Regions from separate parts of the Micromonospora sp. M51 genome, predicted to be linked through region 1. Evidence: riboswitches for the same ligand, from Rfam matches in the RefSeq annotation. Region 1 holds a riboswitch; the other holds the start of a gene.
The links. Region 1 has a riboswitch for S-adenosylmethionine ahead of thrC (threonine synthase). Riboswitches for the same ligand answer to the same signal wherever they lie in the genome.
Positions count from the first base shown of each region.

Region 2: linked by a shared signal. The riboswitch ahead of KBX53_RS12245 (ABC transporter substrate-binding protein) and the one ahead of thrC (threonine synthase) in region 1 are both predicted to bind S-adenosylmethionine.

Region 1 is NZ_JAGPXZ010000630.1:14-3,583, forward strand. Features, by position in the region: gene KBX53_RS25910 (helix-turn-helix transcriptional regulator) at 265-570, opposite strand; gene KBX53_RS25915 (DMT family transporter) at 662-1,624, shown strand; SAM riboswitch class I at 1,692-1,827, shown strand; gene thrC (threonine synthase) at 1,838-3,124, shown strand; partial or broken gene KBX53_RS25925 (GNAT family N-acetyltransferase) at 3,377-3,570, shown strand, end outside.
Region 2 is NZ_JAGPXZ010000174.1:537-8,831, reverse strand. Features, by position in the region: partial or broken gene KBX53_RS12260 (cation:proton antiporter) at 1-115, shown strand, start outside; gene KBX53_RS12255 (amino acid ABC transporter ATP-binding protein) at 145-888, opposite strand; gene KBX53_RS12250 (amino acid ABC transporter permease) at 885-1,655, opposite strand; gene KBX53_RS12245 (ABC transporter substrate-binding protein) at 1,695-2,561, opposite strand; SAM riboswitch class IV at 2,835-2,946, opposite strand; gene KBX53_RS12240 (amino acid transporter) at 3,033-4,991, opposite strand; gene corA (magnesium/cobalt transporter CorA) at 5,146-6,273, shown strand; gene KBX53_RS12230 (hypothetical protein) at 6,289-6,474, opposite strand; gene KBX53_RS12225 (2'-5' RNA ligase family protein) at 6,683-7,198, opposite strand; gene KBX53_RS12220 (DUF664 domain-containing protein) at 7,278-7,787, shown strand; gene KBX53_RS12215 (NAD(P)-dependent alcohol dehydrogenase) at 7,797-8,295, opposite strand, start outside.

The DNA.
Region 1 (3,570 bases):
GCCGCGTCGCCCGGGCCTCGACGAGGCGGCCCCGGCGACGCGCCGGTCAAGGGCGGTCGTCCGCAGCCCCGGCTCTGTGCCCGGCGCGCCGGCCTGGCTCTGTGCCCCGCGCGCCGGCCCGGCTCTGTGCCCCGCGCGCCGGATCCCAGCTGGGCGCTGATGTCGTAAACGATTCAGCTCCAAAGCGTGCGCGAATGGTAGGTGTCACCCGCTCCGCAGCCGTGACCGTCAGCGACACGTGCGGGAGGGGCCGAGGCGGGAGCGTCAGGCCGGTCGGTGGTGGGCGAGGACCGCGTCCAGCAGGCCGGGGTAGAGCTTGTCCAGCTCGTCGCGGCGCAGCCGGACCAGCCGGCTCGTGCCGGCGGCGCGGGTTCGGGTCAGGCCCGCCTCGCGCAGCACCTTGAGGTGGTGGCTGCGGGTCGCCTTGGAGACGCCGAAGTCGAAGCTGCCGCAGGGGGACTCGCCGCCCTCGGCGAGCGCCCGGACGATCTGTAGCCGCACGTCGTCGGCGAGCGCGGCCAGCACGCTGGTGACCGGTACGGCGGTCAGGTCGGGTTCGTGCGGCTCCATGTGACCAGTGTAACCGTTGTTCGACAAGAGTCGAACAAGCTCCTACTGTCGGTGTCGTTGGTTCGACGATACTCGAACATTGGAGTTGCCGATGCGATCCCGCGCCACCGCTTACCCACTGGTCGCCGTGCTCGGCTGGGGCGTGATGTTCCCGATCCTGGCCAGCGCGCTCGACCGGGTCGACCCGCTCAATTTGACCACCGCGCGCTACCTGCTGGCCGCCGTCGTCCTGGTCGCCATCCTGCTGCTCCGCGAGGGGGCCGGCGCGCTGCGGCACGGTGGAAGGGCGCTGGAGGTGGTGGTGCTCGGCGTGGTCGGCTTCGCGGGGTTCAACCTCCTCACCAACCTGGCGCTCGAACACGCCGCCCCGCAGCAGGTCTCCCTCTTCGTGGCCACCACCCCGGTGATCACCCAGCTCGTCCGCTGGGCTCGCGACGGCGTACGCCCGAAGCCGCTCCTGCTGGCCCTCTCCCTGGTGGCGCTCGTCGGAGTCGGCCTGGTGATCACGCGCGGCAGCCTGGCCGGGCTCGGCCAGTTCGGCCTCGGCGGGCTGATGATGATCGGCGCGGTGCTGGGCTGGGCCATCAACACCCACGGCGCCAGCCGGTTCGGCGAGTGGACGCCGCTGCGCTTCACCACACTGACCGCGCTCGCCGGCACGGCCGCCATGCTCGTCCTGAGCATCGGCGCCGACGCCGTCGGCTGGCAGCACGCGCCAGGCGCCGCCGACCTCGTGGCGGTCACCCCGCAGCTGGCGTACGCCGTCGTGGTGGGTGCCGTCATCGCGGTCCTGGCCTGGAACACCGGCGTGCAGCGACTCGGTGCCGCCAACGCCGCGCTGTTCATGAACCTGGTTCCGGTGACCACCTTCGCGGTGCAGATCGCCCGTGGCTACCGCCCGGAACCCGTCGAACTGGTCGGGGCCGCCATCACGATCGCCGCCCTGATCGCCGCGAATCTCGCCGCCCGCCCCCGGACCACGCCGCTGCCCCAGTCGGGTGCGGTGACGGACCCGATCGCGGTGACCGACCCGGTGGCCGTGAACGCCCGCTGACCCACTCCCTGGGATTCGCCCTGGAGGCCGCGGCCAGCTTTGCCTAGACTCGGCGGCACAACTGAATACCTCATCCAGAGGGGCTGAGGGATACGGCCCGACGACGCCCCGGCAACCACCCCGCGCGCTCACCGCTGAGCGACCCGCGGGGCAGGTGCCAATTCCGTCCCCGCCGCACGGTGCGATGCGGGGAAAGATGAGAGGACTCTCGACATGACGTCGACGCTCGTCAGCTCCGGCATCGACACCTCTGCCAGCCCGGCCCGCGCCCTGGTCTGCCGCGCCTGTTCGGCCCGCTACCCGCTCGCCGCCCAGCACGCCTGTTACGAGTGTTTCGGCCCGCTGGAGGTCGACTACGACACCTCCGCGCTGGCCACCGTCACCCGCGAACAGATCGAAGCCGGCCCGGACAACATCTGGCGGTACGCCGCACTGCTGCCCGCCGGTCAGGACCCGGCCAGCCGGGTCACCCTCGACCCGGGGCTGACCCCGTTGGTGGCGGCCCCGCACCTCGCCGCCGAGTTGGGCATCACCGCGCCGCTGTGGGTCAAGGACGACAGCGCCAACCCCACCCACTCGTTCAAGGACCGGGTCGTCTCGGTGGCGCTCACCGCCGCCAAGGCGCTCGGCTTCACCCGGTTCGCCTGCGCGTCGACCGGCAACCTGGCCAACTCGGTGGCCGCCCACGCCGCCCGCGCCGGCGTGCCCTCGGTGGTCTTCATCCCCAGCGACCTGGAGCAGGGCAAGGTCATCACCACCGCCGTCTACGGTGGCGAACTGGTCGCCATCGACGGTTCGTACGACGATGTCAACCGGCTCTGCGGCGAGCTGGTGGAGACCGACGAATTCGAGGACACGGCGTTCGTCAACGTGAACGTCCGGCCGTACTACGCAGAGGGTTCCAAGACCCTCGGCTACGAGGTGGCCGAGCAGCTGGGCTGGCGGATCCCGGCGCAGGTGGTCATTCCGATGGCCAGCGGCGAGCTGCTCACCAAGATTGACAAGGCGTTCTCCGAGCTGGTCGAGATCGGCCTGGTCGAGGCGCCGGCCGGCGGCTGGAAGGTCTTCGGTGCGCAGTCCGCAGGCTGCAACCCGATCGCCACCGCCCTGCACGGCGGGACCGACACGATCATCCCGGTCAAGCCGACCGGCATCGCCAAGTCGCTCAACATCGGCGACCCGGCAGCCGGCCTCTACGCCCTGGAAGCGGTCCGCCGCACCGGCGGCTGGATGGAGTACGTCGACGACGACGAGATCCGGGCGGGCATCCGCGACCTGGCCCGCACGACCGGGGTCTTCGCCGAGACCGCGGGTGGGGTGACAGTGGCCGTGCTGCGCAAGCTGGTCGAGTCCGGTCGGCTCGACCCGTCGGCGGAGACCGTCGTGTTCAACACCGGCGAGGGTCTGAAGACCATCGACGCGGTGGCCGGCCAGGTTGGCCCGACCCACCACATCAAGCCCTCGCTGCGTGCCGCCCGCGACGCCGGCCTCCTCGGCTGACCCACGGGCCAGGTCGATCAGCCAGTAACTGGGTTTTCGCTGTGAGTGTGGAAAACCCGCCGCTACGGACTTGACGGCAGGAACCGGACGGCGCAAGATGCTCCGTGCGGGAGGGCATTTCGCCGAAGACTTTTGAAGTTCTTGCGACCCAACGCCGGAGGCGTTGTGCGAGTGTCCCTCCCGACCACGTTCGATCGGGCCAGCGATTAATTCGCTGGCCCGATCGCTTTTGCCTGGTGCACCCTCAGCGCAATGAGCATCACTATCGCGTCGTTCGACGGCGCCGACCGGACCGCGGTCGACGAGGCGTACCGGATCGGGTCAGCGGTCAACCACGCCGACCTGCCGGACTTCCCGCCCTCCTGCCGGCGCCGCTTCGACGCGCTGTTCCACACGCCGATGCCCGGCACCCGGTCACTCTGGGCGCTGGCCCGACTGGACGGCGT
Region 2 (8,295 bases), on a different contig from region 1:
GGAGGTCACCCGACTGCGCGACAACCGGGAGATCGACGACCTGGTGCTGCAGGAACTCCAGTCCGCGCTGGACAACGAGGAGATCCGGCTGCTGGGGCGCGAACCCAACGAGTGACCGTCGGCCACCGCGCGCGCCCGCGCGGCTCAGAGCACCTGGTCGAGGAACCGGCGCAGCCGCGGATGTTCGGCCCGCTCGAAGACGGCCTCGGGCGGGCCGGCCTCCAGCACCACACCCCGGTCCATGAAGGCGACGGTGTCGGCGACCTGCCGGGCGAAGCCCATCTCGTGGGTCACCACCACCATGGTCATTCCGGCGGCGGACAGGTCGGCCATCACCCCGAGCACACCCTTGACCAGCTCCGGGTCGAGCGCAGAGGTCGCCTCGTCAAAGAGCATCACCTCGGGCCGCAGCGCCAGCGCACGGGCGATCGCCACCCGTTGCTGCTGACCACCGGAGAGTTGCGCCGGTCGGGAGTTCGCCTTGCCGGCAAGCCCCACCAGCTCCAACTGGGCGCGGGCGAGCGCGTCCGCCTCGTCGTCACCGAGCTTGCGCAGTCGGCGCAGCGCCAGCGTGACGTTGCGCAGCACGCTCATGTGCGGGAAGAGGTTGAACTGCTGGAACACCATGCCCACCCGCTGCCGCAGCGCGTCCGGGTCGTCGCCCCGCACGCTGCGCCCGTCCAGCAGCACGTCGCCCCGGTCCGGTTCGATCAGCCGGTTGATGGTGCGCAGCAGTGTGGACTTGCCCGACCCGGACGGGCCGATGACACAGGCCGTCGCGCCACGCGGCACCGACAGGTCGACGCCACGCAGCACCCGGTTCGGTCCGAAGGCGAGGTGCACGTCGCGTACGTCGAGGCTGACCGAGGTCGTGCTGGCGGCGGTCATCGCCGGTCCCCTTCCATCGCGTACGGCGCGGTGTCGTCGTCCTCGTCTGTCGGCGCGGTGGCCGGCCGACCGTTGCGCAGCCGGCGGTCGATCCAGTTCACGACGTGCGTCAACGGAACGGTCAACGCCAGGTAGCACAGCCCCGCCAGCAGCAGCGCCGACTCGTTACCGGTGGTGGCCGCGTAGTCCTGCCCGATCCGGAACAGCTCCCGCTGGCTGGCCACCAGACCGAGGAAGTAGACCAGGCTGGAGTCCTTGATCAGCGCGATGAGCTGGTTCACCCAGGCCGGCAGCACCCGCCGGATGCCCTGCGGGACGATCACCAGCCGCATCGCGTCGGCCCAGGAGAAGCCGAGCGCCCGGGCGCCCTCCAACTGGGCGGCCTCCACCGACTGGATGCCCGAGCGGAAGATCTCCCCGATGTACGCGGCAGCGATGAGCGACAGCGCCAGGATGCCCAACGGGTAGGGGTCCGGTCCCCAGACCTGCATGCCCAGCGGGGCCAACCCGACGCCGATCAGCAGGATCGTCGCGGCGGCCGGCAGCCCTCGGAACACGTCGGTGTAGACCCGCGCCGGCCATCGCAACCAGCGGCTGCGGGAGATCCCCGCGACGGCCAGCAGCAGGCCCAGCACCGAGCCGAGCAGAGCGGCGGAGACCGCCAGGATCAGCGTGTTGGGCAACCCGACGGTCAGCATCTCGGGCAGCGCCTCGCGCATCGAGTCCCAGTCGAAGAACGTTTCCCACAGGGTGCTCAACGGATCCATGTGTCGCCTCTCCTACCGCCCCGCTCGCTCGTCATCGGTTCAGGACGCCGCCGACGCGGACGCCGACGGCGCCACGGTGACCGCGCCGCTGCCCGGCTTGAAGTCCGCCGGGATCGGCCGGCCCGGGTAGTACTGCGCCTGCAACCGGGTCCAGGTGCCATCGGCGATGACCTCGTCGAGGCTCTTGTTCAGCGCCTCGCGCAGCTTGTCGTTGCCCTTGGCCACGGCGTACGCGGTCGGTGCCGGGCTGAGCTGCTTGGCCGCCACGGTGATCTTGCCGTTGCTGTCGGCGGCCGACTTCTCGCCGATCTCCGCCGGGGCGATCCACGCGTCGGCGGTGCCCGCCTTGAGCTGGTTGATCGCACCGTTGTAGTCCGGCACCCGCACCGGGTTCAGCTGCTTGCCGGTGGCGTAGTCGTCCTGGACCGTGCCCTGCACCACCACCACCCGCTTGCCGGTGAGCTGGTCGAAGCTGGTGATCGGCGAGCCGGCCGGGACGTCCAGGCCGAAGTAGCCGAAGTCGTAGCCGTTGCCGAAGTCGACTGTCTTCTTGCGGGCCTCGGTGATGGTGATCGAGGAGCTGCCGACGTCGAACTTGCGGTTGTTGACCTGGCTGAGCAGCGCGGAGAAGTCGGTGCCGACGAACTCCACACTGAGGCCGAGCTTGCCGGCCACGGCGGTCAGCAGGTCGTTGTCGAAGCCGGTGAACCTGCCGTCCTTGAGGTACACGTTCGGCGGGGCGTCGGTCAGCGTGCCGGCGCGCAGCACGCCCGGCTGGGCCAGGCCGTACGGGTTGGTGGTGGCGTCGGACGAGCTGTCGTCGCCGCAGGCGGTGAGGGCGGTGGCGGCCAGGATCGTCGCCGCCCCCAGGGCGGCGGCACGGGTCACTGCGGGAAGGAATCGCACTGGTGTCTCCGAAGGGTGGTGTCTCGGCGGGCGTGGGTGCGCGCCACCGACGGCGCGCCCGATGGGCGTACCGGTGGAAAGGGGTTTCGGGAGGGTGGTGCTAGAGCGCGGTGCCGCGACGACAGGCGGCGCTGCACATTCGCATCGTGTCCACGTGCCGTCGCCGGGTCAGTGCGGGCGAGGGTCGACCGGTGCGGAGGTCCGCGACGTCAGTCGGTGGGGTGGTGCTGAGGATGCGCATGGTTCTCCCGGGTCTGTGCTGACCTGGGTGCCAGGCCACGCTTGCACCGACGTCGTGCCGGTGCCTGGTCTTCACCCGGGGCACCCCACCGCGGAGGAGGGTTGCCGGCCAGCGAGCCGGGGCTTCGCGCTGGCGCTCATGACCTGCGCCGAGGCTAGCAGCACCAACGGGTGCCGCGTCCAGTCGGTATGACCACGCTCACCGTGCGCGACGAGCCGTCCGCGCCCAGGTCAGCCGGCGTGCACGTGCGGTCGACGGTGTGGGTCGGGTTCCTGGCGGCGCAGGATCTCCCGGGTCACCGAGGCGATCGCGCCCTGCCCGAACGCCAGGTAGCGCAGGAAGTTGCGAACCGGGCCGCCCTCGGACCACTCGAAGTAGATGTGGGGCCGCCGACGGCTGCGGTCGCGGATCTCCAGCAGCAGGGCGGCCAGCGCGGTGGGCACCGACGAACTGGCCAGGCTGAGCACCGGGAAGCGGCCGTCGACGACGCTGCCGCGGACCAGCACCTCGGTCTCGAAGTCGGACGGGTCGGTGACCTCGACCTCGACGAAGATGACGTCGCTGTCGTCGGGGAAGTCGTTGTCCGCCATGGTCTGGGCGAGCTTGGCGCGGTACTCCGCCTCGTCGCGCCGGTCGGGTTCGTGCGCGATGAGGCGGATCCGCCGGCCGGCGCGTTCGTCGATGATCCGGGCCGCGGCCGGATCCAGTTCGACGTGATCGACGCGCAGCTCGTAGGCCCGCATCAGCCGCGACAACACCGACACCAGGATGATCCCGCCGATGAAACAAGCGGCGATCTTGACGCCACTGGGGCGTTCCACCACGTTCGCCAGCGTCGTGTAGACGAAGATCACCGCGATGACGCCGAACGCGATGGTGCGACCGCGCTGACGCTGCCGCAGCGCCGCGAGCGTCACCGCCGTCGCGGCCGAGGTGATCAACACCAGCACCCCGGTGGCGTACGCGCCGCCCTGCGCGTCCACGCTGGCCTCGAAGATGATCGTGATCAGGAACGCCACCGAGGTGAAGACCAGCACCAGTGGCCGGACGGCTCGCGCCCAGGTCGGCGCCATGCCGTAGCGGGGCAGGTAGCGCGGCACGAGGTTGAGCAGACCATCCATCGCCGACGCCCCGGCGAACCAGAGGATCCCGATGGTCGACAGGTCGTAGATGGTGCCGAACACCTCGCCGAGGTGGGCGTGCGCCAGATAGGCCAGCGCCCGCCCGTTCGCCGGCCCGCCCGGCTGGAAGGCGTCCGGCGGGATCAGCACCGTTGTCGTCACGCTGCTGGTGATCAGAAAAACGCTCATGATCACCGCTGCGGTGGTCAGCAGCCGGCGCGCGCCACGGATCCGGCCCAGCGGTCGTGCCTCCGAATCCTGCGGGTCACCCCGTACGCTCGGCATCACCGCCACCCCGGTCTCGAAGCCGGACAGACCCAACGCCAGCTTCGGAAAGACCAGCAGCGACAGCCCGACCACCAGCCACGGGTCGCCGTGCCCGGTGGTCAGCGCGGAGGTCCAGTCGCCCACCGCGCTCGGATGCCTCACCACCCGCCACAGCGCGTCGGCCACCACCACCGCGTTCAGCGTCAGGTAGACCGCGACCAGGACGACGGCGATCCCGATCGCCTCGGTGAATCCCTTGAGGAACACCGCGCCCAGCAGCGACACGAGCAGCAGTGTGACCAGCACCTCGTGCCCCTTGAGCGCACTCGGCCAGAACGGGTTCTCGTCGATGTGCGCCGTCGCGTCAGCGGCCGAGAGGGTGATGGTGATGATGAAGTCGGTGGCCGCGAAACCGAGCAGCACCAGCACCAGCAGTTTGCCCGGCCAGTAGCTCAGCAGGCGGACCAGCATCGCGATGGAACCCTCACCGTGCGGGCTCTCCACCGCCACCCGCCGGTAGACCGGCAACGCCCCCAGCAGGGTCACCAGCACCAGCACCAGCGTCGCCACCGGCGAGAGCGCCCCGGCGGCCAGCGCCGCGATACCCGGCTGGTAACCCAACGTGGAGAAGTAGTCCACACCGGTCAGGCACATCACCTTCCACCACGGGTGGTGCCGGTGCTCCGGCGGGCGCCCGTGCGGCCCCGGGTGCTGCACGGCCTGGTCCGAGCCGGCGTCGAGCAGCCACCCCCGCAACCGGCCGGCGCGTCTGTCGAACGTCACCGGCGCGTCCCCCGTCATCCCGCTCACGGTCACCGTGAGTATCCGCCCATGGGGCCGCTGCCGTCCGCCGGTGCGCGGAACCCAGCCGACACCCCGGCGGGTTTCGGGCCCAGGGCACCGGGGATGCAGCCTCCCGGTCCGGACCGGACGGCACCGGGGGAGGGGACAGGGCATGGTCGGCGGCCGTCGCTTCCGCCCGGGTGGTGGCTTCGGCCGTCAACTCGACAAGTACGAGACGAGGGTCGGCGTGGTGCCGCCCCCGGAGTCGCCCGCAGCCTCCCACGGCCTGGTGGACAGCGCGGTCTACCTCCGGGGGCACCGGTTCGCCTCGCCGTCCGGCCTCGCCGAGACGTACCGCTGCCTGCAGGAGCAGGACGACGCGATGGCCTGGATCGGGTTGTACCGGCCCGACATCGAGCAGATCACCTCACTGGCCCGCGAGTTCCGGCTGCACGACCTGGCGGTCGAGGACGCGATCAACGCCCACCAGCGGCCCAAGCTGGAGCGCTACGGCCACACCCTGTTCGTGGTGCTGCGCGCCGCCCGCTACGACGACCTGCGGGAGGAGGTCGAGTTCTCCGAGCTGCACCTGTTCATCGGGCCGGGTTTCGTGGTCACCGTCCGCCACGGTGAGGCACCGGACCTGGCCGCGGTGCGGCGGCGGATGGAGACCGAGGCGCAGATGCTCGCCCGGGGCCCGGAGGCGGTCCTGTACGCGATCCTGGACCAGGTCGTCGACGGGTACGCGCCGGTGGTGGCCGGGCTGGAGAACGACATCGACGAGATCGAGACCCAGGTGTTCGGTGGCGATCCGAACGCCAGCCGCCGCATCTACGGCCTCAGCCGCGAGGTCATCCAGTTCCAGCGGGCCGCCCGCCCCCTGCTCAGCGTGCTCGACGCGCTGGCCGTCGGCGCGGGCAGCGCCAGCGCCGACGAGGAGCTGCGCCGCTACCTGCGCGACGTGACCGACCACCTGACCCAGGTGGTGGAGCGGGTGGACGGTTTCCGGCACCTGCTGCAGAACATCCTCACCGTCAACGCGACCCTCGTCTCGCAGCAGCAGAACGAGGAGATGCGCAGTCTCACGGCGGCCAGCTACAGCCAGAACGAGGAGCTGAAGAAGGTTTCCTCCTGGGCGGCGATCCTCTTCGCTCCCACGCTCATCGGCACCGTGTACGGCATGAACTTCGTCCACATGCCGGAGCTGAACTGGCGCTTCGGTTACCTCTTCGCGCTGCTGTTGATGCTGCTGGTCTGCGGCACCCTCTATGTGATCTTCAAGCGGCGCGGCTGGCTCTGAGCCCTTGGCCGCGGCTCACTCGATGCCGCGCAGGATGTGCCGTTCGTCCTCGACGTCGTCGTCGCCGGCACCGATCCGGCCGAGCAGTACGGCGGCCGCCCAGATCGTCAGGGGGGTGGCTGCCCCGGTCATTCCGCCGCCGGTCCGGTCGTCCCGGGTCTGGCTCCGCTCCGTGCGCGGTGGCCTGCGCTGAGCCTGCATGGGCCCTGCCTCTCCTCGTCGAAGCCGCCGTGGGCGGCGCGGGGTGAATTCGCGCCACCGGCCGGGTGGGACCGCCCGTGAGCAGCCCACCACCGGTACGACAGCCACTCGAACCTTCCCACGCCCGGCCACTTCCGCACCGCTTGTTTTCGGGTTTCCGACTGCCGCCCGCCAAACCGGACATTACGCAGCGACGGTCGAGTCACGGTCAAGGCAGCGGGTGGGCGATGCCCCGGGCATGGTCGGTGAGCGCCGCGCCGACCACCGTCGCGGCCAGCGGCAACACCTCCAGACAGCGGCGCACCGCGGCGGCCATCAGCGTGTTCGGCACCCGCATGGACAGCGTGCAGTGCGGCACCCAGCGCCCCGGCTGGTAGTGCTCGGCGAGGGGGATGCCGGCGGCGGCGAGCCGGTCGTGCACCAGCCGGTGGTGCGCCAGCAACTCCGGGGTGGGCGTCGGACCGAGCCAGAGCACCCGACCGACGAACTGGCCGGCGTGCTGGAATTCGAGCCGCAACGGGGCGGCCACCACCGTCCCCTGTAACGCCTCGGCGACCTGCTCCGGGTCGAACCGGGGCGCCACCATGAGCGAGACGTGTGGACGGTGGCGCTGCTCCAGCAGCGAGCGCATGCTCTGCACGCCCTCGGCCTCCAGCGCGTCCCAGAGCACCCGGATCCGGCGGGTGGCGTCCGGGTCCAGGTACAACTCCAGCGCGGCGACCATTTGATCACCGTAGCGGCCGAGGTTTGCCCGCCCGTCTCCGGCGGTACCTGATCCGCAACCGACCAGGAAGGCGCAGCACGTGAATGTGAGTGACCTGCTGACCGAGGCGTACGACCGACTGCCCGACCTCGTCCGCGCGGCGGTCGAGGGCCTCAGCCCCGAGCAACTGCGCCACCAGCCCGCCCCGGGCGCCAACTCGATCGGCTGGCTGGTCTGGCACCTCACCCGGGTGCAGGACCATCATGTCGCCGAGGTCCTCGACGCCGACCAGATCTGGGCCAGCGGCGACTGGGCGGGACGGTTCGGGCTCGCCGCCGACCCCGAGAACACCGGCTACGGGCACTCGCCCGCCCAGGTCGCGACGGTTAGGCCGGAGAGCGCGCAGGCGCTCATCGACTACTACGGGGCGGTCGCCGCGCGTACCGGGGACTTCCTGGCCGGTCTGGCCCCGGCGGACCTGGACCGTGTGGTCGACGAGGCGTGGGATCCGCCGGTCACCCTCGGCGTCCGGTTGGTCAGCGTCGTCGAGGACGACCTGCAACACGTCGGCCAGGCCGCCTACGTGCGTGGCCTGCTCGAGGCCGGCTGACGGCCGGGCTCACGGCACGATCACCGCCCGGCCCTCCAGGGTCCCGTCGCGCATCTGGCGGTACGCGTCCAGGGCGTCGTCCAGCGCGAAGGTGGTGATGCTCGGCCGGACCAGGCCCCGGGCGCCCAGGTCGAGCACCTCCACCAGCTCGGGTCGGCTGCCCCAGTAGGTGGTGGCGATACTCAGCTCGTACGGCACGGAGAAGAACGACACTCCCACGGTGCCGCCGCCGATCCCCACGATGGTCAGGTCGCCCACGGTGCGGGCCGCCGCCACGCCGAGCGCCAGGGTGCTGTCCGCGCCGACGAAGTCCAGCACCACGTCGGCGCCCCGCCCTCCGGTGGCATCCCGGATTTCCTCGGCGGCGGTCGGTCCGGAGGTCACCGTGCGATCCGCGCCGCACTCCTCGGCCAGCCGCAGCGCCTCGGCCCGGGTGTCCACGGCGATCACCCGCGCGGCGGTGGTGGCCTTGAGGATCTGCACGCCCACGTGCCCCAGCCCGCCGACC